DNA from 4 places in the Streptomyces sp. NPDC007264 genome. Region 4 is predicted to be linked to each of the others. Evidence: riboswitches for the same ligand, from Rfam matches in the RefSeq annotation. Region 4 holds a riboswitch; each other region holds the start of a gene.
The links. Region 4 has a riboswitch for cyclic di-AMP ahead of ACFYMU_RS25500 (C40 family peptidase). Riboswitches for the same ligand answer to the same signal wherever they lie in the genome.
Positions count from the first base shown of each region.

Region 1: another riboswitch for cyclic di-AMP. It lies ahead of ACFYMU_RS20775 (transglycosylase family protein); the one in region 4 lies ahead of ACFYMU_RS25500 (C40 family peptidase).
Region 2: another riboswitch for cyclic di-AMP. It lies ahead of ACFYMU_RS17955 (NlpC/P60 family protein); the one in region 4 lies ahead of ACFYMU_RS25500 (C40 family peptidase).
Region 3: another riboswitch for cyclic di-AMP. It lies ahead of ACFYMU_RS15605 (peptidoglycan DD-metalloendopeptidase family protein); the one in region 4 lies ahead of ACFYMU_RS25500 (C40 family peptidase).

Region 1 covers NZ_JBIAFD010000011.1:201,869-209,479, forward strand. The annotation lists gene ACFYMU_RS20760 (nucleoside triphosphate pyrophosphohydrolase) at 1-485, shown strand, start outside; gene ACFYMU_RS20765 (cytochrome P450) at 639-1,991, shown strand; gene ACFYMU_RS20770 (transglycosylase family protein) at 2,170-3,165, shown strand; cyclic di-AMP (ydaO/yuaA leader) riboswitch at 3,363-3,529, shown strand; gene ACFYMU_RS20775 (transglycosylase family protein) at 3,534-4,229, shown strand; gene eno (phosphopyruvate hydratase) at 4,484-5,770, shown strand; gene ACFYMU_RS20785 (septum formation initiator family protein) at 5,871-6,350, shown strand; gene ACFYMU_RS20790 (DUF501 domain-containing protein) at 6,378-7,022, shown strand; gene ACFYMU_RS20795 (exopolyphosphatase) at 7,019-7,611, shown strand, end outside.
Region 2 covers NZ_JBIAFD010000009.1:186,560-194,170, reverse strand. The annotation lists gene ACFYMU_RS17965 (M23 family metallopeptidase) at 1-233, shown strand, start outside; gene pcrA (DNA helicase PcrA) at 292-2,823, opposite strand; cyclic di-AMP (ydaO/yuaA leader) riboswitch at 3,310-3,479, shown strand; gene ACFYMU_RS17955 (NlpC/P60 family protein) at 3,488-4,684, shown strand; gene ACFYMU_RS17950 (TnsA-like heteromeric transposase endonuclease subunit) at 5,216-5,698, shown strand; gene ACFYMU_RS17945 (hypothetical protein) at 5,953-6,123, opposite strand; gene ACFYMU_RS17940 (hypothetical protein) at 6,373-6,717, opposite strand; gene ACFYMU_RS17935 (TniB family NTP-binding protein) at 6,729-7,611, shown strand, end outside.
Region 3 covers NZ_JBIAFD010000008.1:51,035-58,645, forward strand. The annotation lists gene ACFYMU_RS15600 (SGNH/GDSL hydrolase family protein) at 1-657, opposite strand, end outside; gene ACFYMU_RS15605 (peptidoglycan DD-metalloendopeptidase family protein) at 908-1,762, opposite strand; cyclic di-AMP (ydaO/yuaA leader) riboswitch at 1,767-1,923, opposite strand; gene ACFYMU_RS15610 (alpha-galactosidase) at 2,229-4,301, opposite strand; gene ACFYMU_RS15615 (tyrosine-protein phosphatase) at 4,492-5,289, shown strand; gene ACFYMU_RS15620 (DUF6126 family protein) at 5,324-5,434, opposite strand; gene ACFYMU_RS15625 (helix-turn-helix domain-containing protein) at 5,468-6,088, opposite strand; gene ACFYMU_RS15630 (aspartate aminotransferase family protein) at 6,165-7,562, opposite strand; gene dxs (1-deoxy-D-xylulose-5-phosphate synthase) at 7,559-7,611, opposite strand, start outside.
Region 4 covers NZ_JBIAFD010000016.1:106,950-114,560, reverse strand. The annotation lists gene ACFYMU_RS25510 (ATP-dependent Clp protease proteolytic subunit) at 1-553, shown strand, start outside; gene ACFYMU_RS25505 (hypothetical protein) at 558-863, shown strand; cyclic di-AMP (ydaO/yuaA leader) riboswitch at 1,268-1,462, shown strand; gene ACFYMU_RS25500 (C40 family peptidase) at 1,466-1,939, shown strand; gene ACFYMU_RS25495 (DUF6328 family protein) at 2,019-2,555, shown strand; gene ACFYMU_RS25490 (ATP-binding protein) at 2,690-3,148, opposite strand; gene ACFYMU_RS25485 (helix-turn-helix domain-containing protein) at 3,400-4,260, shown strand; gene ACFYMU_RS25480 (DUF397 domain-containing protein) at 4,270-4,494, shown strand; gene ACFYMU_RS25475 (8-amino-7-oxononanoate synthase) at 4,643-5,770, opposite strand; gene bioB (biotin synthase BioB) at 5,917-7,110, shown strand; gene ACFYMU_RS25465 (adenosylmethionine--8-amino-7-oxononanoate transaminase) at 7,103-7,611, shown strand, end outside.

The DNA.
Region 1 (7,611 bases), on a different contig from region 4:
CCATTGAGGAGGGCGACCGCGACGAACTGCGCGAGGAGCTGGGAGACGTCCTGCTCCAGGTCGTCTTCCACGCCCGGATAGCCGAGGAGGACCCGGACGCCCCCTTCTCCGTCGACGACGTGGCGGGCGGCATCGTCGCCAAGCTGATCCACCGTCACCCGCACGTGTTCGGCGACGAGACCGCGACGACGCCGGAAGAGGTCAAGGAGCACTGGCTGCGCACCAAGGCGGTGGAGAAGCAGCGCACATCCGTGACGGAGGGCATCCCCCTGGGCCAGCCGGGACTCGCCCTGGCGGCGAAGCTCGCCTCACGGGTGCGGACGGCGGGCCTCGACGTCCCGCTTCCCCGGGGCGAGGGGATCGGCTACGAGCTGCTCGCCCTCGCGGTGCGCGCGGAGACGGAGGGCGTGGACCCGGAGGCGGCCCTCCGGGCGGCAGGGCGGGCCTACCGGGACGCCATCCGGGCGGTGGAGAGCGGGGGCTGAGCATCGCCGCGGCCGGCGGCCGGAGTTCCCAGGGGCCGGGGGCCCTGGTCGCCCCGACCGTGCGGCAGTCCGCACCCGCCCGCCCGGCGAGGCCGGGGGCGGGGGCGGTGACCCGTGGGCCGTGCGGTCCGGCCCGCCGGATACCGTCGAGGTGTGACCACCCAGCCCCAGCCGCCCGCCCCCACCCATGGCCCGGACCCCGGACTCTTCACCTGGGAGTTCGCGGCCGACCCGTATCCCTCCTACGCCTGGCTCCGCGAGCACGCCCCCGTGCACCGGACCAGGCTGCCCAGCGGCGTGGAGGCCTGGCTGGTCACCCGATACGCCGATGCCCGGCAGGCCCTCGCCGACCAGCGGCTCAGCAAGAACCCGGCGCACCACGACGAGCCCGTCCACGCCCGGGGCAGGACCGGCATCCCGGGTGAGCGCAAGGCCGAGCTGATGACGCACCTGCTCAACATCGACCCGCCGGACCACACCCGGCTGCGCCGGCTCGTCTCCAAGGCGTTCACCCCCCGGCGCGTCGCCGAGTTCGCGCCCCGTGTGCAGGAACTGGCCGACCGGCTCATCGACGGCTTCTCGGGCCGCGGACACGCCGACCTCATCCGCGAGTTCGCCTTCCCGCTCCCCATCTACGCCATCTGCGACCTGCTCGGCGTGCCCGGCGAGGACCAGGACGACTTCCGGGACTGGGCGGGAATGATGCTGCATCTTCCCGGGGACGCGCCCCCGGACCCCCGCGGGCACGGCAAAGGCCCGCGGGGCGGGGTCGCACGCTCCGTCAAGAAGATGCGCGGATACCTCGCGGACCTCATCCACCGCAAACGCGAGGCCCTGCCCGGCACTCCGGAGCCCGGTGAGGACCTCATCTCCGGGCTCATCCGCGCCTCCGACCACGGCGAGCACCTCACCGAGAACGAGGCCGCCGCCATGGCGTTCATCCTGCTGTTCGCCGGGTTCGAGACCACCGTCAACCTCATCGGCAACGGGACGTACGCCCTCCTCACCCACCCCGGGCAGCGGGCCCGCCTCCAGGCGTCCCTGGCCCGTCACGAGCGGGACCTCCTCGCCACCGGTGTGGAGGAACTCCTGCGCTACGACGGCCCGGTGGAGATGGCGACGTGGCGGTTCGCCACGCAGCCGGTCACCATCGGAGGGCAGCACATCGCCCCCGGCGACCCCGTCCTCGTCGTCCTGGCCGCCGCGGACCGGGATCCGGAGCGGTTCGCCGACCCCGACGCCCTCGACCTCTCCCGCCGCGACAACCAGCACCTCGGATACGGGCACGGCATCCACTACTGCCTCGGCGCGCCCCTCGCGCGTCTGGAGGGACAGACCGCGCTCGCGACGCTCCTCACCCGCCTCCCGGACCTCCGACTCGCCGTGGATCCGGGCGATCTGCGCTGGCGGGGCGGGCTCATCATGCGCGGACTGCGCACGCTCCCCGTGGAGTTCGCCCCCGTGCCCGGCACCGGCCACGGCCCTGCGGGCGGCCGCTCCCGGTGACACGGCCAAAAGACCGAGGACCGCGGGAAGCTGACATTCCCTCAACTCTGTGATCTTCACGTGATCTGCGCTGCATTGACTTGTGACAGGCGTTCGAGTGCCGATACGTTCACGCAGCAACACGGCGGTGCGCCACGGCCGCCGCGTTGGTCACTGCTGTCACGTGAAAGGCAACCGCATGCTCTCCGGGACCGGTCGTCACCGTCGCCCCCGCCAGGCTCCGGCTCTCCTCGTCGCGGCGGGAGTGACCGGATCAGCGATCGCCATCCCGCTCCTCGGCGCCACCGGTGCGAGCGCGGCCAGCGGCACGACCTGGGACCGGGTCGCGGAGTGCGAGAGCGGCGGATCCTGGAGCGCCGACACCGGCAACGGCCGCTTCGGCGGACTTCAGTTGTCGCAGGGCGACTGGGACGCGTACGGCGGTCTGGACTACGCCCCGCGCCCCGACCAGGCCAGCCGCTCGCAGCAGATCGCCGTCGCCGAGAAGATCCTCGCCGACCGGGGCGTCTCGGTGTGGCCGGGCTGCGGTCTGCTCTCGGGCCTGGACAAGGACACGGCCTCCGCCCGCGTCGACACCGGGGTGGCCGGCGATGCCTCCGGCGGCGGTTCGGCGGCGGACTCCGCTGCCGACTCCGGTCTGTCCGAGTCGTCCGGCACATCCGTATCGAAGGGTTCTTCTCCGACTTACCCCTCTTCTCCCTCCTCTCCCTCTTCGTCCCCTTCCGGAGCCTCGCTCACCGATTCCGGAAAGAGTGCGGCGAATGCGGCTGAATCAGGCGATTCCGATGACTCGCTCGCCAATACGACGAAGGGCGATGACTCGGACAAGTCCGGGCAGAGTGGGGCCGCTTCGGAGAGCGAGGAATCCGAGGACCCGGGCGTGGGCCGTCATCGCGGGGACAGTGCCGACGAGGGCGCCCTGGACGGCCGTACCGGCGATGCGGCGGGCCGGCATGCCTCGCGCGACTCGTCCGACCCGCGGGACGCGGACGACGACTCGTACACCGTTCGCCCCGGGGACAGTCTCGCGGGCATTGCCGACTCGCTCGACCTCACGGGCGGGTGGAGGGCGCTGTACGACGCGAACAAGCAGACGGTCGGCATCGATCCCGACCTCATCCTCCCCGGTCAGAGCCTTGCGCTCGATGCCGACGCGACCGCTGGGCGGTCCTGAACTGCCGTCGTCTCGACGACAGTTCACGCCCCACTTCATGTGATATGTCCTGTTTGGTGAAAGTGAGAGATGGGTCTCACTCGCCCTGATCAGCTTTGAAATTCGGTGGATCGACTGCTTACGGTCATGCCGCTCGCCACAGCGGGCTCCGACGGCCGCCACGCCTAATCCTGCCAGTGGCCGCACGGGAACAGTCGTCGCGTCAAGCGCCGTAGGCAGGAGCGGGGGACCCAAGGTAAGTGCCGTGCCCGGACGTTGACCGGGGACGGCTTGGGGTGAAGCCGCGCGCCCTGACAAGCGCGGCCGGGCAACTCAACCGGCCCGAACCCGACAGCTCACCTCGCAGGCGTCGGTGAGGGGAACGAACCATGCTGTGTTCCGGCAACGGCAAGCACCGCCGCCCGTCCAAAGCCACCCGTGTCATCGCGCTCGCCGGAGTCACCGGCGCCGCCATCGCCGCCCCGCTGCTCGCGGCCGGCAACGCCTCGGCCGCCACCGCCGCCGAGTGGGACGCCGTCGCCCGGTGCGAGTCCGGCGGCAACTGGTCCATCAACACCGGCAACGGCTTCTACGGCGGCCTGCAGTTCACCAACTCGACCTGGGCCGCGTTCGGCGGCACCGCCTACGCCTCGCGTGCCGACCTGGCCACCAAGGCGCAGCAGATAGCCATCGCCGAGAAGGTCCTCGCGGGCCAGGGCAAGGGCGCCTGGCCGGTCTGCGGCAGGGGCCTGTCCAGCACTCCCTACGGCGGCGCCGTGACCGGCGGCTCGTCGAGTGCCGCCAAGGCCGCGCCCCGCCCCGCCGCGCAGCAGCAGTCCTCCCGGTCGGCCGCGCGCCCGGCCGCCCCGAAGGCCGCTCCGAAGGCCGCCGCCCCGGCCGCCTCGAAGGTCGCGAAGGTCGCGAAGGGCGACGGCGAGTACACCGTCGTCAAGGGCGACACCCTCAGCGGCATCGCCGCCGAGCACGACGTCAAGGGCGGCTGGCAGAAGCTGTTCCAGCTGAACAAGGGCGTCGTCAAGGACGCCGACCTCATCTTCCCGGGCCAGCGGCTGCACCTGAAGTGACGGTGTGAGGGCGGCCCCCGCCCCACAGGCTCCCCGCTCCGGTGCGTTTTCCCCCGAACGCTCCGGAGCGGGGCTTTTTTCCTGCGCGTCCCGTGATGTTCGCCGCCTCTTTCCCCAGGCCCTTTGTTCAGTGCAGGAACAATGTGTACCGTCACTCTGTCCACGGGACGGTCGGTCGGCTTCCGGCATCCCGGGGACGGTTAGTCTCTAGTCGCAAGGTGCCCCGCACCCTCAGCGTCACATCCACGAAGGAGATGCTCGTGCCGTCCATCGACGTCGTCGTAGCCCGGGAAATCCTGGACTCCCGAGGCAACCCCACGGTCGAGGTCGAGGTCGGCCTCGACGACGGCAGCACGGGTCGTGCCGCCGTCCCGTCCGGCGCCTCCACCGGGGCCTTCGAGGCCATCGAGCTGCGCGACGGCGACCCGAACCGCTACCAGGGCAAGGGCGTCGAGAAGGCCGTGCTCGCGGTCATCGAGCAGATCGGCCCGGAGCTGGTCGGCTACGACGCCACGGAGCAGCGCCTGATCGACCAGGCGATGTTCGACCTGGACGCCACCGACAACAAGGGCTCCCTCGGCGCCAACGCCATCCTCGGTGTCTCCCTCGCCGTCGCCCACGCCGCCTCCGAGGCCAGCGACCTGCCGCTGTTCCGCTACCTGGGCGGCCCGAACGCGCACCTGCTGCCGGTGCCGATGATGAACATCCTGAACGGCGGCTCGCACGCCGACTCCAACGTGGACATCCAGGAGTTCATGATCGCCCCGATCGGTGCGGAGTCCTTCTCCGAGGCCCTGCGCTGGGGCGCCGAGGTCTACCACACCCTCAAGAAGGTGCTGAAGAACAAGGGTCTGTCCACCGGCCTGGGCGACGAGGGCGGCTTCGCCCCGAACCTCGGCTCCAACCGCGAGGCCCTCGACCTCATCCTGGAGGCGATCAAGGAGGCCGGCTACGCCCCCGGCCAGCAGATCGCCCTCGCCCTCGACGTCGCCGCCTCCGAGTTCTACAAGGACGGCAAGTACCTCTTCGAGGGCAAGGAGCGCTCCGCCGCCGAGATGACGGAGTACTACGAGGAGCTCGTGGCGGCCTACCCGCTGGTCTCCATCGAGGACCCGCTGTTCGAGGACGACTGGGCCGGCTGGAAGGTCATCACCGACAGGCTCGGCGACAAGGTCCAGCTCGTCGGCGACGACCTGTTCGTCACCAACCCCGAGCGCCTGGCCCGCGGCATCGAGGAGGGCACCGCCAACGCCCTGCTCGTCAAGGTCAACCAGATCGGCTCGCTGACCGAGACCCTGGACGCCGTCGAGCTGGCCCAGCGCAACGGCTTCAAGTGCATGATGTCCCACCGCTCCGGCGAGACCGAGGACGTCACCATCGCCGACCTGGCCGTCGCCACCAACTGCGGCCAGATCAAGACCGGCGCCCCGGCCCGCTCCGAGCGCGTGGCCAAGTACAACCAGCTGCTGCGCATCGAGGAGATCCTCGACGACGCGGCGGTCTACGCCGGCCGCAGCGCCTTCCCGCGCTTCAAGGGCTGAGCGAGCAGGGCCACGCCTTAGCCAGTCGTCCGTACGTCCCCGTACTCGGTCCCGTACCGTGTGCGGGGACGTACGTACGTGTGAAGGGGAGGCGGGAGAGATGGCCGTGAAGGACCGCGACCGGTTCTCCACAGCGACCAGGCTGAGGCTGCTCGGCGAGCAGACGGCGGCCCGGGTCTACCGCTCCCAGAACAGACGGCAGGCCCACCGCTCCCGGCTCACCGGCCGGGCCGCCCTGCTCGCGCTCGTCCTGTGCTCGCTGATCGTGGCGCTCGCGTACCCGATGCGCCAGTACGTCTCCCAGCGCGCGGACATCGCCGACCTGGAGCGGCAGCAGGAGCAGGCCCGCCGGCGGGTCGAGCAGCTGCGCGACCTCAAGGCGCGCTGGCAGGACGACGCGTACGCGGAGCAGCAGATCCGGCAGCGGCTGCACTACGTGATGCCGGGGGAGACCGGGTACGTCGTGATCGGCCCGCGTCCCGCCGAGCAGCCGCGCACGGACCGGACGACGTCCCTGCGCCCCTGGTACGCCAACATCTGGTACGGCGTCGACACGTCCGACGCGTCGTCCGGCAAGTGAACCGAGAAAGACAGCCTGAAAGCAGCCATGGAAATCCCTCCGCCGCCCACCCCGCGCACCGAGCCCACGGACGCGGACGTCCAGTCCGTCACACAGCAGCTGGGCCGCGCGCCGCGCGGGCTGCGTGCGATCGCGCACCGGTGCCCGTGCGGGCAGCCGGACGTCGTGGAGACGGCGCCGCGGCTCCCCGACGGGACACCGTTCCCGACGACGTACTACCTGACGTGCCCGCGTGCCGCCTCGGCCATCGGCACGCTGGAGGCGAACGGCGTCATGAAGGAGATGACGGACCGGCTGGCCACCGACCCGGAGCTGGCCGCCGCCTACCGGGCCGCGCACGAGGACTACATCGCCCGTCGTGACGCCGTCGAGGTCCTCCAGGGCTTCCCGAGCGCGGGCGGCATGCCGGACCGGGTGAAGTGCCTGCACGTGCTCGTGGCGCACTCCCTGGCCGCGGGCCCGGGCGTCAACCCGCTCGGCGACGAGGCGATCGCGATGCTGCCGGAATGGTGGCGCAAGGGGCCGTGCGTGACGCCCGCGGGACCGCCGTCCGGTGAGGAGTGGCAGGTGGAGGCGTCGGACTCCGGCTGGTTCGCGTTCCGGCCCGCCGACGATGCCGCCCCCACCGGCGATGCCGCCCCCACCGCCGATGCCGAGGAGGACGGCCGGTGACCCGGGTGGCCGCCGTCGACTGCGGCACGAACTCCATCCGGCTGCTGGTCGCGGACGCGGACCCGGCGACCGGTGAACTCGTCGACCTGGACCGGCGGATGACCATCGTCCGGCTGGGCCAGGGCGTGGACCGCACCGGGCGGCTCGCGCCGGAGGCGCTCCAGCGCACCTTCGCCGCCTGCCGCGAGTACGCCGGGATCATCCACAAACACGGCGCGGAGCGGATCCGCTTCGTCGCCACCTCCGCCTCCCGTGACGCCGAGAACCGGGAGGAGTTCGTGCGCGGCGTGCTGGACATCCTCGGTGTCGAGCCCGAGGTCATCTCCGGCGAGCAGGAGGCGGAGTTCTCCTTCACGGGCGCGACCAGGGAGCTGGCCGGCCGGGAGGACCTCGAGGGGCCCTTCCTCGTCGTCGACATCGGCGGCGGGTCCACGGAGTTCGTCGTCGGCGACGACCGGGTGCGCGGCGCCCGGTCCGTCGACATCGGCTGCGTCCGCATGACCGAGCGGCACCTCGTGCGCGACGGGGCCGTGACCGACCCGCCCACCGAGGAGCAGATCGCGGCCATACGGTCCGACATCGAGGCCGC
Region 2 (7,611 bases), on a different contig from region 4:
ACGGCAACATGCTGATCGTGACCGCGAAGGACGGCACGGAGACGTGGTACTGCCACCTCTCCAGCTACCGGGTCCCGTCGGGCTCCGTAGTCAAGGCCGGCCAGCCCATCGCATACTCCGGCAACTCCGGCAACTCGACCGGGCCGCACCTGCACTTCGAGGTACGGCCGGGCGGAGGTGCCGCGATAGACCCGCTGCCCTGGCTGCGCAGCCACGGCCTGGACCCGACCTGACCGACTCCTCGGCGGGCCCCGCCGACCGGCGCGGCCCAGCACCGAGCAGGACCGGGACCTACAGCTTCTCCACCGGCGCGTACCGCAGCAGCAGCCGCTTCGGCTTCGTGTCGCCGAAGTCGATCGTCGCCTCCGCGTTCCCTCCCGTGCCCTTCACCCCGACCACCGTGCCCAGCCCGAACTGGTCGTGCGTGACGCGGTCGCCGACCGCCAGGGAGATCACCGGCTTCTCCGTCGCGCCGCCTGCCCGTCGGGTGGCGAAACCGGCCGCACCCGCGGCCGAGGACCGTGACCGGGTCGACGACAGCGACGCCGCCACACCGGAGAGCGGCCCCGCCGGGACGGGGGTGGAGGGGGCGCCGGTGCGCTTCCACTCCACGTGCTGGTCCGGGATCTCCTCCAGGAAGCGCGAGGGCGGATTGTACGAGGGCTGCCCCCAGGCGCTGCGCAGGGCCGACCGCGTGAGATACAGCCGCTCCCGGGCACGGGTGATGCCGACGTACGCCAGGCGCCGCTCCTCCTCCAGTTCCTTGGTCTGGCCCAGCGCGCGCATGTGCGGGAAGACGCCGTCCTCCATGCCGGTCAGGAAGACCACCGGGAACTCCAGGCCCTTGGCGGTGTGGAGGGTCATCAGCGTGATGACGCCGTGGCCGTCCTCCTCGTCGGGGATCTGGTCGGAGTCGGCGACCAGGGCGACCTGCTCCAGGAAGTCGGAGAGCGTGCCCGGCTCGCCTTCCCCGCGCTCCTGCTCGAACTCCAGTGCCACGGCGGCGAGTTCCTGGAGGTTCTCGATGCGGGTCTCGTCCTGGGGATCGGTCGACGCCTGCAACTCCGCCAGGTAGCCGGTGCGTTCGAGGACCGCCTCGAGGACGGTGGCCGGTCCGGCGCCCGACTCCACGATCGTCCGCAGGTCCTCCATCAGCGCGTTGAACCGCTTGACCGCGTTCGTCGAGCGCGCGGCCATGCCGTACGCCTCGTCCACGCGGCGCAGCGCCTGCGGGAAGCTGACCTTCTCCCGCTGGGCGAGGGCGTCGATCATCGCCTCGGCGCGCTCGCCGATCCCTCGCTTCGGCACGTTCAGGATCCGCCGCAGCGGGACGGAGTCCTCCGGGTTCGCCAGCACCCGCAGGTACGCCAGGACGTCCCGGACCTCCTTGCGCTCGTAGAAGCGGACGCCGCCGACGACCTTGTAGGGCAGGCCGACGCGGATGAAGACCTCTTCGAAGACGCGGGACTGGGCGTTCGTGCGGTAGAAGACGGCGACGTCGCCGGCCTGCGCCTCGCCCCGGTCGGTGAGGCGGTCGATCTCGTCGGCGACGAACTGGGCCTCGTCGTGCTCGGTGTCGGCCACGTAGCCGGTGATCCGGGCGCCCGCGCCCGCGTTGGTCCACAGGTTCTTGGGGCGGCGGGACTCGTTGCGCTCGATGACCGCGTTGGCGGCGCTGAGGATCGTCTGGGTGGAGCGGTAGTTCTGCTCCAGGAGGATCGTCGTCGCGTCCGGGTAGTCCTCCTCGAACTGGAGGATGTTGCGGATGGTCGCGCCGCGGAAGGCGTAGATCGACTGGTCGGCGTCGCCGACGACGCACAGCTCGGCGGGGCGCAGGTCGTCCTCGCCCGGCGGCACGTCCTCGGGCCGGCCGCCGCCCGCGGGGCCGACGAGCTCGCGCACCAGGGCGTACTGGGCGTGGTTCGTGTCCTGGTACTCGTCGACGAGCACGTGGCGGAAGCGGCGGCGGTAGTGCTCGGCGACGTCCGGGAACGCGCGGAGCAGATTGACCGTGGTCATGATCAGGTCGTCGAAGTCGAGCGCGTTCGCCTCGCGCAGCCGTGACTGGTAGAGCGCGTACGCCTGGGCGAGGGTCTTCTCGAAGCCTCCCCCACTCTCGGCTCCGCTCGAGCGGGAGGTGCCCCCAGCCGCCCCGGCGGCGAAGTCCTCCTCGTCGATCAGCTCGTTCTTCAGATTGGAGATCTTGGCGCTGAAGGACTTGGGCGGGAAACGCTTGGGGTCGAGGTCCAGGTCGCGGCAGACCAGCGCCATCAGCCGTTTGCTGTCCGCGGCGTCGTAGATGGAGAAGGAGGACGTGAAGCCGAGCTTCTTGCTCTCCCGCCGCAGGATGCGCACGCAGGCGCTGTGGAAGGTCATCACCCACATCGCGTGGGCGCGCGGCCCGACGAGCTGCTCGACGCGCTCCTTCATCTCGCCCGCGGCCTTGTTGGTGAAGGTGATCGCGAGGATCTGGCCGGGGTGCACGCCTCGCTGGGCCAGCAGATACGCGATGCGGTGGGTGAGCACGCGGGTCTTGCCGGAACCGGCGCCGGCCACGATGAGCAGGGGGGAGCCGGCGTGCACGACGGCCGCGCGCTGGTTCTCGTTCAGCCCCTCGATCAGCGCCTGCGCGTCGAGGGCGGGGCGGGGCGCCCCGTCGCGGTAGTGGGAGTCGCGGTCCGGCGGCAGGTCGAACCGCCCACCGAACAGATCGTCCGGAACCGGCTCCGCTCCGTGATCGTCGTCGGGCGGCGGGGGCTCCTCCTCGTGGGCCGGGGTGCCCTTGAGGTCCGCCAGGAAGCTGTCGTCAAAGAGGCTGCTCATCGCTCTCCGAGTCTAGGCCGCCCCACCGACAACCGGTCGCCGCCCCGAGAAGTCCGTCCGGTCGGATCCGGGTCCGGCTCCGGGTCCGGGTCCGGGTCCGGGTCCGGATGCGGATGCGGATGCGGATCCGGTCGGATCCGGGCCCGGTGATCTTCCGCCGCCACCCGCCCGAGCCGTGTCACCGTGCGGGGCCGTGCCGTGACCGGTGGTGACACCACGGCGTGAAGCCTCCCGCCCGCACACCGGCCGCGAGCGGCGCCCCGGGGAACCGGGCACACGGCCCGACTCCGCCCGACTCCACCCGACTCCGGGAGAAACGGCCAACACCCCCCAGACCCCTCCGCATTGACCGAGGAAGACCACACCCACGACCAAGGTCACGAAAATGTATCGGGCATATCGCACATCAACCTTCACACGGGCCGCATCAGTTGGCTACGGTTCCGGGCGGGCCGCACGACCCCCACCGGCGAAGGTCGCCGGGCCGCGCGGCCTCCGCCGAGTCCGGTGCGCCCGCGGGCAGCCGGAGCCGGGGACCCAACCGACCTTGGGGTGAATCGGCCGACCGCCGCGCGGGGGACGGCCGTAGGGCACACCTTCCGGAACCACCCGCCCGAACCCGACAGCTAACTCGGTAGGCGGTGTACGGAAGGAGTCGCCTCCCATGGCGCCGCACCGCAAGGCGCGCCCCTCGGGCACGCGTATCGCAGGCATACGGACTCCCGTCCTCGCGACGGCGGCCCTCACCTCCGTGGCCCTGCTCTCCCAGACGGCGAACGCCGCACCCTCCACCGACGGCAGGCCGAGCCTCGAGGAGGTCGAGAAGAAGGTCGACGAGCTCTACCACCAGGCCGAGTCCGCCACCGACACGTACAACGCGGCCAAGGAGAAGACGGCCAGGCAGCGCAAGCGCGTCGACACGCTCCTCGACGACGTCGCCAAGCGCACCCAGAAGCTCAACGAGGCGCGGGACGAACTGGGTTCGTTCGCCGCGGCGCAGTACCGCACGGGGGCCGCGGCCCCCGACACGGCCACCTTCCTGCTGGCCGACTCGCCTCAGGACTACTTCGACCAGACCCAGCTGATGGGCCGGCTGACCAGCCGCCAGAAGGACGCGGTCGACGAGTACGTCACCGAGCAGTCCACGACGATGCAGAAGCGGCGGGAGGCCACCAAGAGCCTCCAGACGCTCACCGAGTCGCAGGAGAAGCTCAGGACGACCAAGGCGGACGTCCAGAAGAAGCTCGCCACCGCGCGGCAGCTGCTGTCCGACCTGACCGCGGAGGAGAAGGCGCGGCTCGCCGCGATCGAGAAGAAGAAGCAGGAGGAGGCCCAGCGTCAGGCGGAGGAGCTGGCACGGCAGCAGGCGGCCCGGCAGCAGGCGTCCTCGGGCACGACGACCGGCACCTCGGGGTCCTCTTCCACGTCCACGGGATCCACCTCCACCGGATCCACCTCCACCGGATCCACTTCCACGGGATCCACGTCCACGGACACGTACGCGACGAAGGCCGCGAAGGCGCTGGACTTCGCCCGGGCGCAGATCGGCAAGCCGTACGTGTGGGGCGCGACCGGGCCCGACTCCTACGACTGCTCCGGCCTGACCCAGGCCGCGTGGAAGGCAGCCGGGGTGACGCTTCCGCGGACGACGTACGACCAGGTCAACGCCGGCACGACGGTCTCGCTCACCGATGCCCGGCCCGGTGATCTGATCTTCTTCTACGACGACATCAGCCACGTCGGCATCTACATCGGCAACGGCATGATGATCCACGCCCCCAAACCGGGCGCTTACGTGCGCGAGGAGTCCATCTACTACGCCGGCGCGTCCATCATCCACAGCGTGGTGCGGCCGGCCTGAGGCCGCGTACAAGGCCGCCCCACAACTGTCGGATTCTCGGTGATCTGTCGTCAGCTCGTCGTTGGCGACAGATCACCGAGAGTAAGAAGTCGAAGGCTGTCCCGTCTCGCTGAGCTTGGATGAGTCTCATTAATCCGGGCTGGGCGGCCTCGGTTCTCAGGTTTGGTGGCTGCCGTCGAGAGTGCTGTCACTCTCTGGGGTGACTTCCGTCCCGTTCTGGGTGGCTTGTCTCACGGAATCCGTGATGGTCATGCTCATGGGTGGGCTACGAGCGTTGAGGGGCGGCGCTCCGCCGCAGGTGTCGGATTTCGATCTGGCCTGGCTGTCGCACGGAGTCGAGGTACGGAAGCCTCTGGACCATGCGGCCGAGGTGGCCTTCGAGAAGGCGGCTCCGGTCCGGGACTTCCCGTCGTACCGAGGGCAGCGGCACTTTCCCGGGCTGTACTGGGCGGCAGCGACCGAGCGGCATGTCGGGTTCGAGTCGTGGTTGGAGCGCGATCACGCGATCCTCTTGGACTTGATCCGCAGGTCGTGGGGTTCGCTTCGCAGCCGTTCTGGTTGTTCTGGCGTGATGAGGCGTCGGGCCGTGGCCGCTCGCACGCGCCGGACTACTTCGCACGGGCGGACGACGGAACGGGCCTGGTGCTGGACTGCCGTCCGAAGGATCGTGTCGATGCCCGGTCCGCCACGTCGTTCGCCGCGATGCGCCTCGCGTGTTCACAACTGGGCTGGGCCTACCGGCTGGCCGGGGAGATCCCCGCGGTGCGGGCGGCGAACCTGCGGTGGCTGGCCGGCTACCGCCACCGCCGGTATGGGGAGTCGGCGGGTCTGAACGCGGCAGTGACCGCAGCCTTCGCCGTCCCTGCACCGCTGGTGACCCAGGCCGCAGCGGTCGGCGACCCCATCCAGGTTCTCCCAGTGGTGTTCCACCTGCTGTGGTGCGGACAGCTGACTGCGGACCTGTCCTACCCGCTGAGCGACCGCACCCTCGTGAGCCGGAGTGAGGAACGATGAGGCAGGCAAGTCCCCCCGCGTGGGGTTCTGCGCGTTGGCGATCGCGTTCGCTTCGATGGGCGGGTCCATTCGGTGGCCGGACTCGCGGGAACCACGGTCCGACTGATCGACAGCAGCGGGGCGCCATCGTGGGTGATGTTCAGCCACCTGATGGCCTCCAACGGGTTCGAGCTTCTCGACTCCGAGCCGGACACCCCGGCGCTTCCGGCGTTCGGATTGCTGGACACAGTTCCTGAACCTGCTGTGCGCAAGGCTCAGTTCTTCGAGCGCCACCTGATCGAGACCGAGACCGGGGTGCCTCCGGATTCACCACCGGGCACGGCTCCCCAGCCGGAGTTCGATCCGAAGTGGCGCACGATCAACGAGCGGATCGTCGCGAAGGCCGCCGAGTTGACCGCTTCGGGGACACCGGTCTCGGAGCGCACGTTGCACCGCATGAGGGTGAGGTGGCGTGACTCGGGTGTCTGGGGTCTGGTCGATCGGCGGGCCACTCGACTGTCCATGCCAAGTACCGGGCGGGCCGACGAACGCCTGGTGGAGGCCCTTGTCGAGGTGCTGGCCGATCAGGAGGACAAGTCGACCGGCACTCGGAGCCGAGTGATGCGCCAGGCGGAAAGGCTGGTGGCCGAACGTCACGGTGAGGGGGTGGTGCCCATCCCGCCTCGGTCGACTCTCTACCGGCTGGTCAAGGTTCTTTCCGAGGGCCGGCACAGTTTCGATGCGGCCACGACCAGGCGGTCGCTGGCCCGCCGGCCGGAGGCGCCGTTCACTCCGACGATGGCGGCTCGGCCGGGCGAGATCGTGCAGATCGACACCACTCCGCTGGACGTGCTGGCTGTCCTGGACGACGGGGTGACCGGCCGGGTCGAATCGACCATCGCTGCCGATGTCGCGTCGAGGACGATCTGCGCGGCCGTTCTTCGACCGGCTGGCACGAAGGCCGTCGATGCCGCCCTGCTGCTGGCACGGATGATGGTGCCCGAGCCGATGCGGCCCGGGTGGGCGGACGCGTTGCGCATGTCGGCCGCTGGTGATCGTCTCGACTCCGACGATCCGCCATGCCGAAGCGACCGGCCGCAAGCGCATCCTGCTCAACCGGCACCAGCACTCGGCCCGCCGGGGACTGATCGTCTCCGGTCTCGCCGGGACCGGGAAGACCACCGCTATCACCCAACTGGGCAAGAACTACGAACAACTGGGGCGACGTCGGGGAGAGATCCCCCCGAAGGCCCTGCCGGTCGTCTACGTCACGGTCCCGCCGGCCGCGGCCCCGAAGATGCTGGCCATCGAGTTCGCCCGGTTCATCGGACTGCCGCTGCCGTCCCGCTACAGCCAGGTCGAAGTCACCAACAGGGTCTGCGACCTGCTCTGCACACTCGGCTGCCGCCTCGTCCTCATCGACGAGCTGCACAATCTCGACATCGGCACACGGGTCGGTGCGGAGGCGTCGGACCAGATCAAGTACCTCTCCGAACGCATCCCCGCGACGTTCGTCCTGGCCGGCGTCGACGTTGAGGGAACCGGGCTGTTCGCCGGACGCCGCGGCGGACAGATCGCCAGCCGCTACAGCCTCATCCCCAACCAGCCCGTTCCGGCACAAGACCGCGGAAGAACGGGCGGCTCGGCAGTCGCTCGTCGCGACGCTGGAGGAAGCGCTACGGCTGCACGCGCACCGGCCGGGCACCTTGCTCAAACTCAGTGCCTACCTGCACGACCGCACGGGCGGCGTGATCGGCAGCCTGTCCCACCTCGTCCGGGAGGCAGCCCTGGACGCCATGCTCGACGGCACGGAAAGGATCACACGCGCCTCTCTGGAGCGTGTCGACCTGGACGAGAGCGCCGAGCAGCAGAACCTCCCCCGCGCACGCCAGCGCCGCGCACGCGCTTCGAAGCGAACCGCGTGATCACCGGGC
Region 3 (7,611 bases), on a different contig from region 4:
GTGGATGTCGTCGCGCCGCACCTCGAGCGTGCCGCGCGGGGGCAGCGGCGGCCACGGCTGGTCGGGGTCGGCGGGCACCTCGACACCGAGGACCTGGCCCGCTCTCAGGGCGACCCGGGTGTGCCCCTCGGCCGAGAGGTGGAGGCGGTCGTCGTCCCAGGCGCGCCGGTCCTGGACCGTCCTGAGCGACCACAGGTCGAGGACCGGGCAGCCGTACCGGTCGGCGATCGCCCGGACGTGCCCGTTGTAGGTGGCGATCTTCCCGCGCAGATGCTTGAGCACGGGCACGCCGCGCGTGTCGAAGCCGGTGGTCACCATGACGGTGCCGACGGCGGAGGCGAGATCGGCGACGGCGCGCTCGAAGCGCTCGGCGACGTCGTCGGGGTCGGTGCCGGGGCGGATGATGTCGTTGCCCCCGGCGCAGAAGGAGACGAGGTCCGGGGCGAGTCGGACGGCTTTCGGCACCTGGTCCGCGACGATCTGGTCGAGCAGCTTGCCGCGTACCGCGAGGTTCGTGTACTCGAAGTCGCCTTCCGGCCGCCGGTCGGCGAGGAGGACGGCGAACCGGTCCGCCCAGCCGACGAACTGCCCGTCGGGTCCGGGGTCGCCGACGCCCTCGGTGAAGCTGTCCCCCACCGCCACGTACGACCCGATCACTGATCTGCTGTCATTCTTCGAATCGTCTGCCACATCGGCTCATGATTCACCTCCGATGTGAGCTACGCGACCGTAGGAAGGGGTTGACGGGCGGTGAGAAAGACCACGGGGCGCATGCGGAACAAGCCTCTGCGTACGGTTGTTGAGCGACCCGCCGGAGCAAGGGCCGTCCTGCGCACGGGACACGGCTGAAGGCCGGCCCCCCGGGGAACGAGGGGTCCGGCCTTCGGGTCCGGCGGGCCGTTGCGGGTCAGCCGATGGACACGCCGTGCGAGCGCAGGTAGGCGACCGGGTCCACGTCCGAGCCGTAGTTCGGGGTCGTGCGGATCTCGAAGTGGAGGTGCGGTCCGGTGACGTTGCCGGTGGCGCCGGAGAGGCCGACCTGCTGGCCGCCGGCCACGGTCTGGCCGGCGGAGACGGACAGCTTCGACAGGTGGGCGTACTGCGCGTAGTAGCCGTCGGCGAGCCTGACGACGACCTGGTTGCCGTACGCGCCGCCCCAGCCCGCGGAGGCCACGGTGCCGGCGCCCACGGCCTTGAGGCTGCTGCCGGTCGGGACGGCGAAGTCGATGCCGGTGTGGTAGCCGCTCGACCACATGCTGCCCGCGACGTGGTACTTGGTGCCGATGGCGACGCCCAGGACCGGCATGCTGTAGCCGGTGGCGGCGGTCGCGGCCTTGGGAGCCGCCGTCGTCGTGGCCGCGGAGGTCTGGGCCTTCGCGGGTGACGGTGCGGCCGCGGCGGCGCCCAGCGCCAGCTTCTGGCCGGGGTGGATCAGCGACGGGTCGGAGCCGATGACCGTGCGGTTGTCCTGGTAGAGCTTCTTCCAGCCACCGGCGACGTGCTGGTCCGCGGCGATCGCGGACAGGCAGTCGCCGGGCTTCACCGTGTAGGTCTTGACGGCGACCGCCTTGACGGCGGCCTTCTTCGCTACCGGAGCCGCGGCCACGGCCTTGCCGGAGACGGTTGCCGCGGGGGCGGCGGCATGCGCGTCGGTGGCCCCCAGCAACGGCAGCGCGAGGGCGGCGCCACCGGTTCCGACAAAGGCCATGGAACGCATGAGGCGACGGGGCTTGGGACGGCGGTGCTTGCCTTTTGCAGGCATGTCGAATTCCTCTCCGGCGCCTGCGAGGTGAGCTGTCGGGTGCGGACTGGAGATGTCCGGTCGCGGCAGTGCGCGGCTTTACCCCTAGCCGTTCCGGAGACCGGAACAGGCGTCTTGCCTGTGGGTCCCCCGCTCCTGCCGGGCACGGGTAGAGGGTGTAAGCGCCGGGCGGCGGCAGGATTCGGCGTTCCACCCGGATCGAGGGGAACGTAAGCGACCCGGACGCATGGGGACAACCATCCGGTTTCCCCATTGGCCCATTTCTCTTGATCCATGCGGAAATTACCGGTGACCCTGTGTCGATACGAGATGCGGAGACATTCTCAATCGCCCCGAAAAGACGCCACAATTACGTGAACATGGCGACAGCGGAACGTCACAAATATGACGCTGCTCACGTATCGCAATTTCAGGGCGCCTCATTCCAGGCGGAGTTGGAATGAAGGCATCAATTCGGACAGAACACTCAGACGCGACACAGTCGGATAACCGTCGCATCGAGGTCACCCCGCAGGGCGGTCCGCAGTCCGTGATGCAGCAGCACCGCACCTCGATACACTTCGCCCGTTTCGCGGCATTCGTACCGTGCTTCCGGGTCAAGTCCGCGCAACCGCAGCGGAGCGACCGGCTCGCCGTAGTGCTGCGCCTGGAGCCAGGCGAGGACCACCGTCTCGTCCCCGAGCACGTACTGGACCGCGCTCAGCCCGCCCGCGGGAGGCCTCAGCCGGTACAGATCGCCGTGCTGGACGACGGGACGGATCTGCCGGTAGAGACCGACCCAGTCCCGCGCCTCGGCCAGCTCCGACTCGCTCCACTTCGTGAGGTCGCCGCCGACGCCGAGCACCCCGGCCATGGCACTCACGAACCGGAGACGCAGCGCGCTGACCCGCCCGTTGAGCTGCGTGTTCGGGCTGTCGGTGACCCAGGCGGCCATGACCCGGGCCGGATGGATCTGACTGAAGCCGTGCTGGATGGCGAGCCGGTCGAGCGGGTCGGTGTTGTCGGAGGTCCACACCTGGTCCGTGCGGCTCATGACCCCGAGGTCCACGCGTCCGCCGCCGCCGGAGCAGGACTCGAAGGCGACCGTGGGGTGCGCCGCCCGCAAGCGGTCCACCAGGGCGTACAGGGCGCGCACATGGTCGACCCACAGGCGTTGCGGATACGGGTCGCCGGGCCAGCCGGCATCGGTGAAGCAGCGGTTGAAGTCCCACTTCACGTAGTCGATCGGGGCACTGGAGAGCAGCCCGTCGAGCTGCCGCCAGAGATACTCCTGGACATCGTCGCGGGCGAGATTCAGTACGAGCTGATTGCGGAATTCTGTCCTGTTTCGCCCCTTTTGATGCTGTACCCAGTCGGGGTGTGCGCGGTAGAGGTCGCTGTCCGGATTGACCATCTCGGGCTCCACCCAGATGCCGAACTGCATCCCGAGGGCGTGCACGTGGTCGGCCAGAGGCGTGAGGCCGGACGGGAAGCGGTCGGGGTTGGGGCTCCAGTCGCCGAGTCCCGCCCGATCGCCGGTGCGGGCGCCGAACCAGCCGTCGTCGACCACGAACAGCTCGACGCCCATGGCCGCCGCCCGTCGTGCGAGCGCCCGCTGCTGCTCCTCGGAGATGTCGAACCCGGTGGCCTCCCAGGAGTTGTAGAGCACCGGCCGGTCCCGGTCCGCGTCCGGGATGACGTACGCCCGCTGGTACGCGTGCCAGGCGCGGCTCGCACCGCCGAGACCACCGTCGCTCCACAGTCCCTCGAAGACCGGAGCGACGAACGTCTCCCCCGCGGCCAGCCGCAGCAGTCCGGAGTCGTCGTACCCGGCACCGCCGGTGATCTGGACGCGTGCGTCCGGGAGTTGGGCCACCGCGATCCGCCAGGTGCCGGACCAGGCGAGCGCGCAGCCGTAGACCTCGCCGTGCTCCTCGGTCGCGTCCACGTCGAGCGCGACCCACGGCAGGTGCTGATGCCCGGTGTGGCCGCGCCGGCTGCCGATGACCTTCTCGCCGTAGGTGAGGGGCGAGCGCACGAGCCGGGACTCGGCCGCCCAGCGGCCGTGCAGCTGCGACAGCCGCCAGCCGTCCCGCTCGGGCAGGGTCCAGGTCGCGGAGTCGGCACGCAGGAGTTCGACGGGGCCGGGGCCCGTGTTGGCCAGGGTCACCCAGCGCTCGACCACGTCCCCGCGCATGCGGTAGTGGAGGGTGATCACGAGCCCGGCGTCGGTGAACCGCAGCCGCAGTTCCCCGCCGTCCGCCTCGTACCCCTCGAAGGCCCACTCGGTGCCCCGGCGCTCGTCGGTGCGGACCGACAGGGCGGGGCGGGCGAAGCGGGGACCGCCCTCGACCGGGTACTCCTCGTGGCCGTCGAGCGGGGACTCGAAGGGCCGGTACGGCGGTGCGGGCAGCGCGGCAAGGGCCTCGGCGTCGGCGAGGGCGATCCGCGGGCCCCAGTGCAGATGCAGCAGTTCACCGTGGCCGGCGACCCGGAGGCCGTAACTGCTCGTGGGCCCCGACAGCAGCCAGGTACGGTCGTCCGCGCCGATCTCCAACATCGAGCCCCCACATATCCGAACAGGTGCGATCAGGTCTCAACATCATCGGAGATGGAGCGGCCCGTCGGCAACGCTTCGGTCCAGGTTCGCTGCGGCGTCGGATCATCAATGATTGCCTGATGAACCCATGTCGTATCGTCGAAGGGCCCGCCGGCGAGCAGCGCCGGCGGACGGCTGGGAGGAGCCCCACGTGACGCAGCAGGTCCCGTCGACCGAGCCGGAGCTGGCCGGAGTGCGCAACTTCCGTGACGTGGGCGGTCTGCCGACCGTGGACGGACGGCGTGTGCGGCAGGGGGTGCTCTTCCGCAGCGGCCACCTCGCGCACGCGACGGAGAAGGACGCCACGTTCCTGGCCTCCCTCGGCCTGCACACGGTCTTCGACTTCCGCAACGCGGCGGACAAGAAGCTGGAGGGGCCCGACGTCGACCTGCCGGGTGTGCGGAACGTCAACCTCCCGCTGTCCGATCCGGCGGACGGCGCCGAGTTCTGGAAGATGGTCCGCGACGGGGACCTGGACCAGTTGCGCGAGCTCCTCTCGGACGGCAGGGCCGCCCGGCGCATGATCGTCTCGTACCGCACGATCATCAAGGAGCGCACGTCCGAGCACTCCCACGTGCTGCACGCGCTGGCGCAGGACAGCGTGCCCGCCCTGATGCACTGCGCGGCGGGCAAGGACCGCGCGGGTCTGTCGATCGCGGTGACCCTCCTCGCGGTGGGAGTCGAGCGCGAGGCCATCGTCGCCGACTACCTGGAGTCGAACGCCAGGCACCGCCGCTACAAGGTGCACCGCAACGGCTCGTCGGCCGATGCCTACTCCCCCGAGGTGATGGAGCTGATCAGCCCGCTGTTCGACGCCCGGGCGGAGTACCTGGCGGCGGCGTTCGAGACGGTCGAGGAGACCTGGGGCAGCGTGGACGTCTATCTGGAGCAGGGTCTCAGGATCACGCCCCGGCTGCGGGAACGGCTGCGCGAGCGGCTGCTGGACTGAGCCGCCCGCGCACCCGCCCGGTGGGCGGCACCGCCTACTTCGCGCCCACCGCGAACAGGAAGGAGAGGAAGGCGGCGAAGAGATGACCGGCCGCGATGTAGATGATCAGACGGATCCACAGGGAGCGGGGGAACCTGTCCTCGATCTCACCGGCTGGGGCGGGTCTCCGGGTGCTCGGTCATGGCGTCTCTCCAGGGGTGAGGCCCAGGCACAGCCCGGTCCGCGGGCTCTGCAGCAGGGTGTGGACGTAGAGCAGATCGGTCCCGTCCCGGTCGACGGCCGCCAGTCGGTGCGGGGTCAGCGAGTCGTAGTGCGCGCTGTCGCCCGGCCCGAGCACATGCGTGCTGTCGCCGAGCCGCAGCCGCAGCCGCCCCGTGAGGACGTACAGCCATTCCTCGCCGGGGTGGACGCGCACGATGTCGGCCTGGGGGCCGAAGGGGACGTGGACACGGAGGGCCTGCATCCCGCGGCCCGGCGCGCCCGCCTGCCAGTACGTCCAGCCGCCCGCCCTGGTGGGCTCCGTGTCGGCGGCGCGCACGACCGCGGCGCGGTCGGCGACGGTCTCGCCCAGCAGTTCGGAAACCGTCGTGCCGTACACACGCGCGAGCGCGAGTAGCATCGGCAGCGAGGGCTGGCGCTGCCCGGTCTCGAGGCGGGAGAGATGCGCGGGCGAGAGCCCCGCGTCGCGGGCCGCGGCCTCCAGGGTGAGCGAGGCGCGGCGACGCAGCGCGCGCAGCTGGGGCGCGACGACGAACAGGTCCTCGGCCGGCCCGGGTCCGGCCTCTTCGGGAGGGCTCATCCCTCCATTCAGCCCGAGTCTTGCCTCTCAGGCAAATTTTTTACCCATGAGGCAAGATCACGATGGCTGACGGCCGCTAGCGGTTCGCCACGGCCTGTTTGATCAGCGTTTTCCCGAAGTCCCACATGAGCCCGCCACCGTGCGCGTCGTCCATGACCGCGGTGAACGCCTCCACGAACCGGTCGACGTCCTTCTCACTGATGATCAGTGGCGGAATCAGCTTGATCACTTCCAGATGGTCGCCGGAGACCTGGGTGAGGATCCGGTGCCGTTGCAGCAGGGGCACCACGACCATCTGCGCGAACAGGCCCTTGCGGGCGGCCTGGAGCATGGCCCACCGGCTGCGCAGCCGCAGCGAGCTGGGCCGGCCGAACTCGATCCCGATCATCAGGCCCCGGCCGCGGACGTCGCTGAGCAGCTCGTACTTGTCGACGAGCGCCGCCAGCCGGGACTTCAGCTGCTCCCCGACGGCGCGGACGTTCGCCACGATCTGGTCGTTCTCCATGACGGAGAGGACCGCTAGGCCCGCCGCCATCGCCTGCGCGTTGGATCCGAAGCTCGCCGAGTGCACGAGCACCCGGTCCATGGACGAGTAGACCTTCTTGAAGATCCACTCCTTGCCGAGGGTGGCACCGACCGGCACATAGCCGCCGGAGAGCGCCTTCGCCACGCACACCAGGTCCGGCTCCACGCCGTTCTCGTGCTGATAGGCGTAGAAGTCACCCGTTCGGCCGAGGCCGGTCTGCACCTCGTCCGCGATCAGCAGCGCCTTGTGCCGGTGCAACAGCTCCTGGGCGGCCGCCAGATAGCCGGGCGGGGTCTCGTGGACGCCCTTGCCCTGGATCGGCTCGACGATGAGCGCCGCCACGTCTCCCTGGGCCAGCTCCCGGGCGAGCGCGTCGAGGTCGCCGAGCGGAACCGCGGTGTCGGGCAGCAGCGGGGCGAAGCCGTCGCGGAAGCCCGACTCGCCGTTCACGGACAGGGAACCGGTGGTCAGTCCGTGGAAGGCGTGGGCACAGTAGAGGATCCGCGGCTTGCCGGTGGCGTACCTGGCGAACTTCAGTGCGGTCTCCACCGCCTCCGTCCCGCTGTTGCCGAAGAACACCCGGTCCAGGTGCGGGCTGTGGCCGAGCAGCCGCTCCGCCAGCAGTCCGGGCAGCGGCTGGCAGTCGAAGCGGGTGAGGTCGGCGAGCTGCGCGTCCAGCACGTCGTGCAGCGCCCGGCGGACGACGGGGTGGTGGCGGCCCAGGCCCATCACCCCGAACCCGGCCAGCATGTCCAGGTGGTCGTTGCCGTCCGCGTCCCAGAAGTGGGCGCCCTCGGCCCGCTCGTAGACCTTGTCGAAGCCGATGGTGTGCAGCATGCGCGGAAGCTGGTGGTTGAGGTACTTCGCGTGCAGCTCGTAGCGCTCGGCCCCGCGCTCGGCCAGGAGCGCGCCGAGGTCGAACTCCCGGTTCCCGGACTGGGTGGTCATTGCTTTGTCTCCTTGGACGGCTCATCCTCGGCGGTCGCGGCCAGTGGGG
Region 4 (7,611 bases):
GAAGCTCCTGGACGAGCGGATCGTGTTTCTGGGGACGCCGATCGACGACACGTCGGCGAACGACGTGATGGCGCAGTTCATGCATCTGGAGTATCTGGACCCCGACCGCGACATCTCGCTGTACATCAACTCCCCGGGCGGCTCGTTCACCGCCATGACCGCGGTCTACGACACGATGCAGTACGTCAGTTGCGACGTGGAGACGGTCTGCCTCGGCCGGGCGGCGTCGGCCGCGGCCGTGCTGCTCGCCGCGGGCGCGCCGGGCAAGCGGCTGGCGCTGCCCGGTGCGCGCGTCCTGATCCACCAGCCGTCCCTGCCGGAGCCGGTACGGGGACAGGCCACCGATCTGGCCATCCAGGCCGAGGAGTTGATGCGCACCCGCAGGCGCCTGGAGGAGATGCTGGCGCGGCACACGGGGCAGGCGCCGGATCGCATCGCCGCCGACATCGAGCGGGACACGATCCTCGACTCACGCGCCGCGGTGGAGTACGGACTGGTCGACCGCATCGTCTCCGGCCGCACGGCATCGCACACCGCACCCGGCACGAGGTGAGCCGATGCTGCCGCCCGAACTTCCGCCGCTGCCCGCGCTGACCCGCGCGGAGGCGGAGTTGATCGACCGTTACCTCGATGTCGTCGACCTGCTCGGCCGCATCAACCCCGCGCACTCCGGTGACACCTACCGGGGCCTGCGCGCCGCCCAGGCCCTGGTGGGCAAGGCGGCGGCCCTGCGCGAGGCGCTGACGCTGATGCACCAGCGCGGGGAGCACGAACTGCACGGCCCGACCCTCGCCCGCGCCCTGCGCACCCTCGACGGCGAACGCCGCGCGGACCGCGTCGCCGTGCCTCCCGGGGCGGACTGAGCCGGGACCCCCGGAGCCGCCGGAGCGAGGGGCGGACGACGGCCTCGCGCCCCGGGCCGGAAGGCTGAGGCGGGCAGACCGCTCCATGGGCATGCCGGACGGCCGGCCGTCCGTCCGGCGCGGCTCAAACGGGCCAAATGGTGTACCCCGGACCGGAGTAGAGAGGGCTCCGGTGTCCGGCCCGCAGGAGTCGCGCAACATGCCTGCCCGCAGGGCGCGATGCGGGACTCCGATGCAGGTCGGGGCCTGGTTCGCTCCCTCAACTTCCCTCGAGAGGACGGTTGTCCACCCGAACGAGTGAGTGGTGAGTAACGCCACAAATCGCCGATTCCATTGTGATTTTCGGACCCTGGTAGGTGAAGATCCCTTCCTGACGACAAGCCCCCGCCACCGCGGCGGGGCGGTCCGGGCGGACGCCGAATCCTGCCGCCGCCCGGATGACCGGTCGACAGGAGTGGATCGGCAGGAGTGGAGGACCCGGCAAGGCGGGCCGCCGGAGAGATCCGGAGGTCCTTGGGGTGAAGCCGCGCGAGCGGCCGGGCTACTTCGCCAGTCCGAATCCGACAGGTCATCCTTCACAGGCGGCTGACGAAGGGTTGCGCATGACTGCGCTCAATCGTGTCCCGTCGCTGCTGACCCGGGCCGGCACCGCCTCGGCCCTCACCCTCGCCGCCGTCGGCGGCGGCATCGCGGTCCCCGGCGTCTCCACCGACGCGGCCGCCGCGACTCCGGCGGCCAAGGCTCTCCAGATCGCGGCGTCGAAGAAGGGAGCCCCGTACAAGTGGGGCGCCACCGGACCGCGCCGCTTCGACTGCTCCGGGCTCACCCTCTACGCCTTCAAGAAGGCGGGCAAGAAGCTGCCCCGTACGGCCGCGGCGCAGTACAACACGACGCACCACGTCTCCTCCTCGCACCGCAAGGCCGGAGACCTGGTGTTCTTCCACTCGGGCCGGAACATCTACCACGTCGGCATCTACGCCGGGAAGGGAAAGATCTGGCACTCCCCGCGGACCGGGGACGTGGTCAGGCTCCAGAAGATCTGGACGAAGAGCGTCTGGTACGGGCGGGTCGGCTGACGCGGCCGGCGGGGCGGCGGCCCGGTGCGCCGCCGCCCCGCCGGGGCGTGACCAGGGCCGGAACGGGAACTCGTGCACCATGGCCGACCGAGCTCCCCCTCAGGCACGGCGCGAGACTCCCCTGGAGCGCGCCGACCGCAACTTCGCCGAGTTGCTGCAGGAACTGCGCGTCACCCAGACCGGGGTCCAGATCCTGTTCGCGTTCCTGCTGACCCTGGCCTTCACCCCGCGCTTCCCGTCCCTGGACACGGTCCAGCGCGCCACGTACGTCACGACGCTCCTGCTCGCCGTGCTGGCCGCGGCCCTGTTCACGGCGCCCGCGGCGCTGCACCGCTCGCTCTTCCAGCAGAACGCCAAGCCCGTCATCGTGCGGGTCTCCTCCCGCCTCGCCACGGTCGGGATGACCATGCTGATGCTCGCACTGACCGGATCGGTACTGCTGGTGGTGGACGTGTCGCTCAACCGGGCCGCCGGCATCGCCGCGGGCGTGGGGACGCTCGTCGTCTGCGTGGGCCTGTGGCGCGTCCTGCCCTGGCTGCTGGGACGGGGCGTCCTCGCGGCTCCGCGGGCTCCGGGAGCGGAAGCGGGGCGGGACGGGCCGGAGCACTCCGGGTGACCGCAGCGCGGTCCGCGGCCGCCCCGGAGGGGGTGGCCCCGGTGTCGGGCACCCCGCGCATCGCCTCGGTCACGGTGCGCGTCGACGCGGCGGAACCGGCCGCCGACGCCTCTCGCGGCCGGCGGCGCGGGCGGTCACGGCTCCCGTTGCCCGCCCGCGGCGACCGACTGGACCGGCGTGCTCCACGGGAGCTCGATCGCGACCGTCTTGCCGCCCTCCCTGGTGGGCCGCACGCTCACTGTGCCGCCGCACTCCGCGGTCAACCAGCGGATGATCACCATGCCGCGGCCGTTGTCCTGCTGCACGGCCGCGGGCAGCCGTCTCGGAAAGCGGGGATGGCTGTCGGTGACGCCGATCCGAAGTAACTCGTCCCGGTCCAGCACGACGTCGACCGTGAAGGTGGGCGACTTCCCGAGGGTGTGCTGCACGGCGTTCGTGGTGAGTTCGGAGACGATGAGGCGTACGGTGTCGGCGATCTCGGAATCCCTCGGCAGGCCCCATTCCGCGAGGACGTCGGCGACATATGTTCGAGCCACGGAGACCGAGGCGGGATCGCTCGGCAGAGTGACGGATGCTTCCTGGTGATCTGCCATGGCGACGTCGTCCCTTTCCCACGGGACCGGAGTCCGACACGGAGCGGTTGGTTTCCGGTGCGGTCCCGGACTTGGTGCTGCGCGCCAGACTGCCATCACCAGGGCTCTCACGGGTGCGTTCCCCCGGGATATGCATATATCTGTCGCTCGAAGCGGTGAACTCTCCGACGACCGAGCGTATTTGGGCCCGGCCCCGGCGCATCCTCTACCGTCGCCGTGGAACCGGGCGCCGCACGGAAGGAGAGTCGGCCATGCAGTACGGACCAGCGGTGCGCCGCCGCAAGCTCGGCGCCGAGCTGCGCGCCCTGCGCGCCCGGTCGGGCCTCACGAGCGGTGCGGCGGCCGCACTCGTCGGCTGGCACCAGTCGAAGGTGAGCCGGATCGAGACGGGCGCCAGCGGCGTCAAGCCGGCCGACGTACGCCTCCTGTTGGACGCGTACGCCGTCGAGGACCCCGGACTGCGGGAACTGCTCCTGGTGTTGGCGGGCTCCGAGGACGGCGGCGGCCGGCAGAACTGGTGGCACGCGTATCGCGGAGTGCTGCCGCCGACCTACCGCGACTTCATCAGCCTGGAGTCGCAGGCGAGCACGATGCGCACACTGGAGACCTCGGTGGTGCCGGGACTGCTGCAGACGCCCGAGTACGCGAGGGCGGTGACGCGGGCCGCCGTCGGCACCCTGGAGGAGGCCGAGCTGGACACCCTGGTGGAGGTGCGGCTGGCCCGGCAGGAAGTGCTGCGTTCGGAGCCTCCGCTGCGGCTGAGCGCCGTCCTGGACGAGGCGGTGCTGCGCCGGGAGGTCGGCGGGCCGGATGTCATGGCCCGGCAGCTGAGGCGGCTCCTGGACGCCGCCGCGCTGCCCCACGTCCGACTCCAGGTCCTGCCGTTCGCAGCCGGGGCGCACATCGGCATCACCGGGCCTTTCGTTATCTTCTCCTTTCCGAGCAGGTCTGATCTGGATGTGGTTGTTCTAGACCACTTGACGAGTAGCCTCTATCTCGAAGGGGAAGAAGACCTTCAGGCCTACAGCGAGGCCTTCAACTCGCTCCGCATCCACGCCCTTTCACCCGAGGAATCGTTGGAGTGCATCGCCGCGTTGGCAGGCGTTGCGTAAGGAGGCACCATGTCAGCACCGCCTCGGCATGTCCCTTCCAGTGCATCCGTGCACGGCGTGCGGTGGCTGCGCAGCAGCCGCAGTACGGGAATGAACAACTGTGTCGAGACCGCCCGTCCGGGCCCCGGGCCCTGGGCCGGGCTGGTGGCCGTGCGCGATTCCAAGAACGTGGCCGGACCGGCCCTGCTCTTCACCCCCGACACCTGGAAGGAGTTCCTGAACGGGCTGCACTGATCTGATCAATTCCGCGCGGCGGGCTCGATCGCGCGCCATTCCGCGGCCGCGGTCGATGTCAATTCCCAGATGAATATTCCCGCACCGCTGCGGACGAGTCCTGTCCGTTCCGCCCGAACCACGCGCGATGCACGGCCGTTCCGCCGACTCACGGCCGCGTCTCGCCGATCACGCGTACGGCGTGCTCGATCTGCCCGTCCGTGAGATCCGCACGGGCGGTCAGACGCAGCCGGGAGACACCGTCCGGCACCGACGGCGGCCGGAAGCAGCCGACGGCGACTCCCGCCGCCCGGCAGTCCGCCGCCCACCGCACGGCCTGCTCGGGGGAGGGCGCGCGCACGGAGACGACGGCGGCATCCGGCCGCACCGCCTCATGGCCCTCGGCCGTGAGGCGGGCGTGCAGGCCCGTCGCCACCTCGCGCGCCCGCTCGGCACGCTCCGGCTCGCGGCGCAGCAGGCGCAGGGCGGCAAGCGCCGCACCCGCCGCCGCCGGGGCCAGCCCGGTGTCGAAGATGAACGTCCTGGCCGCGTTGACCAGGTGGTCGACCACCCGCGCCGGACCCAGCACGGCACCGCCCTGGCTGCCCAGCGACTTCGACAGCGTCACCGTCACCACCACGTCGGGCGCGCCCGCGAGCCCCGCCGCGTGCGGGGCGCCCCGGCCGCCGGCCCCGAGGACGCCGAGCCCGTGCGCGTCGTCGACGAGCAGCCCCGCGTCGGACCTCCGGCAGACGGCGGCCAGTTCGGCCAGCGGGGCGGCGTCGCCGTCCACCGAGAAGACGGTGTCCGAGACGACGACGGCGGGTCCCGGGCGGGTGCCGAGCGCCTTGCGCACCGCCTCCGGGTCGGCGTGCGGGACCACCTGGGTGGTGCCACGGGCCAGCCGGCAGCCGTCGATCAGCGAGGCGTGGTTGCCCGCGTCGGAGACGATCAGGGAACCGTGCGGCGCGAGCGCGGTGACCGCGGCGAGATTGGCCGCGTACCCGGAGGAGAAGACGAGGGCCGCCTCGAAGCCGCAGAAGCCGGCCAGCTCGCGCTCCAGCTCGGCATGCAGCTCCGTGGTGCCGGTGACGAGGCGGGAGCCGGTCGCGCCGCCGCCCCACACCCGGGCCGCCTGCGCGGCACCCGCGATGATCTCCGGGTGGCGGGCCAGGCCCAGGTAGTCGTTGCTCGCGAGATCGAGGAGCGGGGAGTCGGCGGCACGCGGGCGCAGGATGCGCTCGAGCCCGGCCCGACGGCGCGTTCCCGCCTGCTCGTCGATCCAGCCGAACACCATCGGTCCTCCAGGCTTTTGTAGGCAGTGCACAGACCCTAACGGGACGGCCGGCCACCCAGCGTGTGGCAATACCCACACGTCGAACCGTGTCCGTTGTGTGGTCCCTCCTTGGCCCGGGGCGGTTCCGTACGCCAGGATCGGCTCTCATGGACCTGCTGAACACCCTGGTGGACAAGGGGCTGCGGCGTGAGTCGCCGACCCGCGAGGAAGCTCTGGCCGTCCTCGACACGTCCGACGACGACCTGCTCGATGTGGTGGCCGCGGCCGGCAAGGTGCGCCGCCACTGGTTCGGACGGCGGGTGAAACTCAACTATCTCGTCAACCTGAAGTCCGGCCTGTGCCCCGAGGACTGCTCCTACTGCTCCCAGCGGCTCGGCTCGAAGGCCGACATCCTGAAGTACACCTGGCTCAAGCCGGACGAGGCGTCGGAGGCCGCCGCGGCGGGCGTCGCGGGCGGCGCCAAGCGCGTCTGTCTGGTGGCGAGCGGTCGCGGGCCCACCGACCGGGACGTGGACCGGGTCTCCGACACCATCAAGACGATCAAGGAGCAGAACGAGGGCGTCGAGGTGTGCGCCTGCCTCGGCCTGCTCTCCGACGGCCAGGCCGAGCGGCTGCGCGCGGCGGGCGCCGACGCGTACAACCACAACCTGAACACGTCCGAGGCGACCTACGGCGACATCACCAGCACCCACACCTACGCCGACCGGGTCGACACGGTGCACAAGGCGCACGACGCCGGCCTGTCGGCCTGCTCGGGACTGATCGCGGGCATGGGCGAGAGCGACGAGGACCTGGTCGACGTCGTCTTCTCCCTGCGGGCGCTGGACCCGGACTCGGTCCCGGTCAACTTCCTGATCCCGTTCGAGGGCACCCCCCTCGGCAAGGAGTGGAACCTCACCCCGCAGCGGTGTCTGCGGATCCTGGCGATGGTGCGGTTCGTGTGCCCCGACGTCGAGGTGCGCCTCGCGGGCGGCCGGGAGGTCCACCTCCGTACGATGCAGCCGCTGGCCCTGCACCTGGCCAACTCGATCTTCCTGGGCGACTACCTCACCAGTGAGGGCCAGGCGGGCAGGGCGGACCTGGAGATGATCGCGGACGCCGGGTTCGAGGTGGAGGGCGCGGACCAGGTCACGCTCCCCGAGCACCGCGCGGCATCCGGCGGCTGCGGATCCCACGAAGGCGCCGGCTGCGGCTCGCACCAGGACGACGCCGGGTGCGGGTCCCACCAGGGCGGCGGGGTGTGCGGTTCCGCGGCCGTACCGCCCGCCGGCGAGCCCCGTACGGACCTCGTCGCCGTGCGCCGCCGGGGCGCGGGGACGGATCTCGCGCCCAATGCGTGATCCGTCCGTGGACGAGCTGCTGGCGCTCGACCGGCAGCACGTGTGGCACCCGTACGGCCCCATGCCCGGCCGCCAGGAGCCGCTCGTCGTGGCGTCGGCGAGCGGGGTGCGACTGCGCCTGGCCGACGGCTCCGGCGAGTTGGTCGACGGCATGTCGTCGTGGTGGTCGGCGATCCACGGCTACAACCATCCGGTGCTGAACGAGGCCGCGCAGGAGCAGCTGGCGCGGATGAGCCATGTGATGTTCGGCGGGCTCACCCACGAGCCCGCCGTCCGGCTGGCCAAGCTCCTCGTCGACATCTCGCCCGCCGGTCTCGAGCATGTCTTCCTCGCGGACTCCGGCTCGGTGTCCGTCGAGGTCGCGGTCAAGATGTGCCTGCAGTACTGGCGCTCGCTCGGCCGGCCCGGCAAACACCGGCTGCTGACCTGGCGCGGCGGCTACCACGGCGACACCTGGCAGCCGATGTCCGTGTGCGACCCCGAGGGCGGCATGCACGAGCT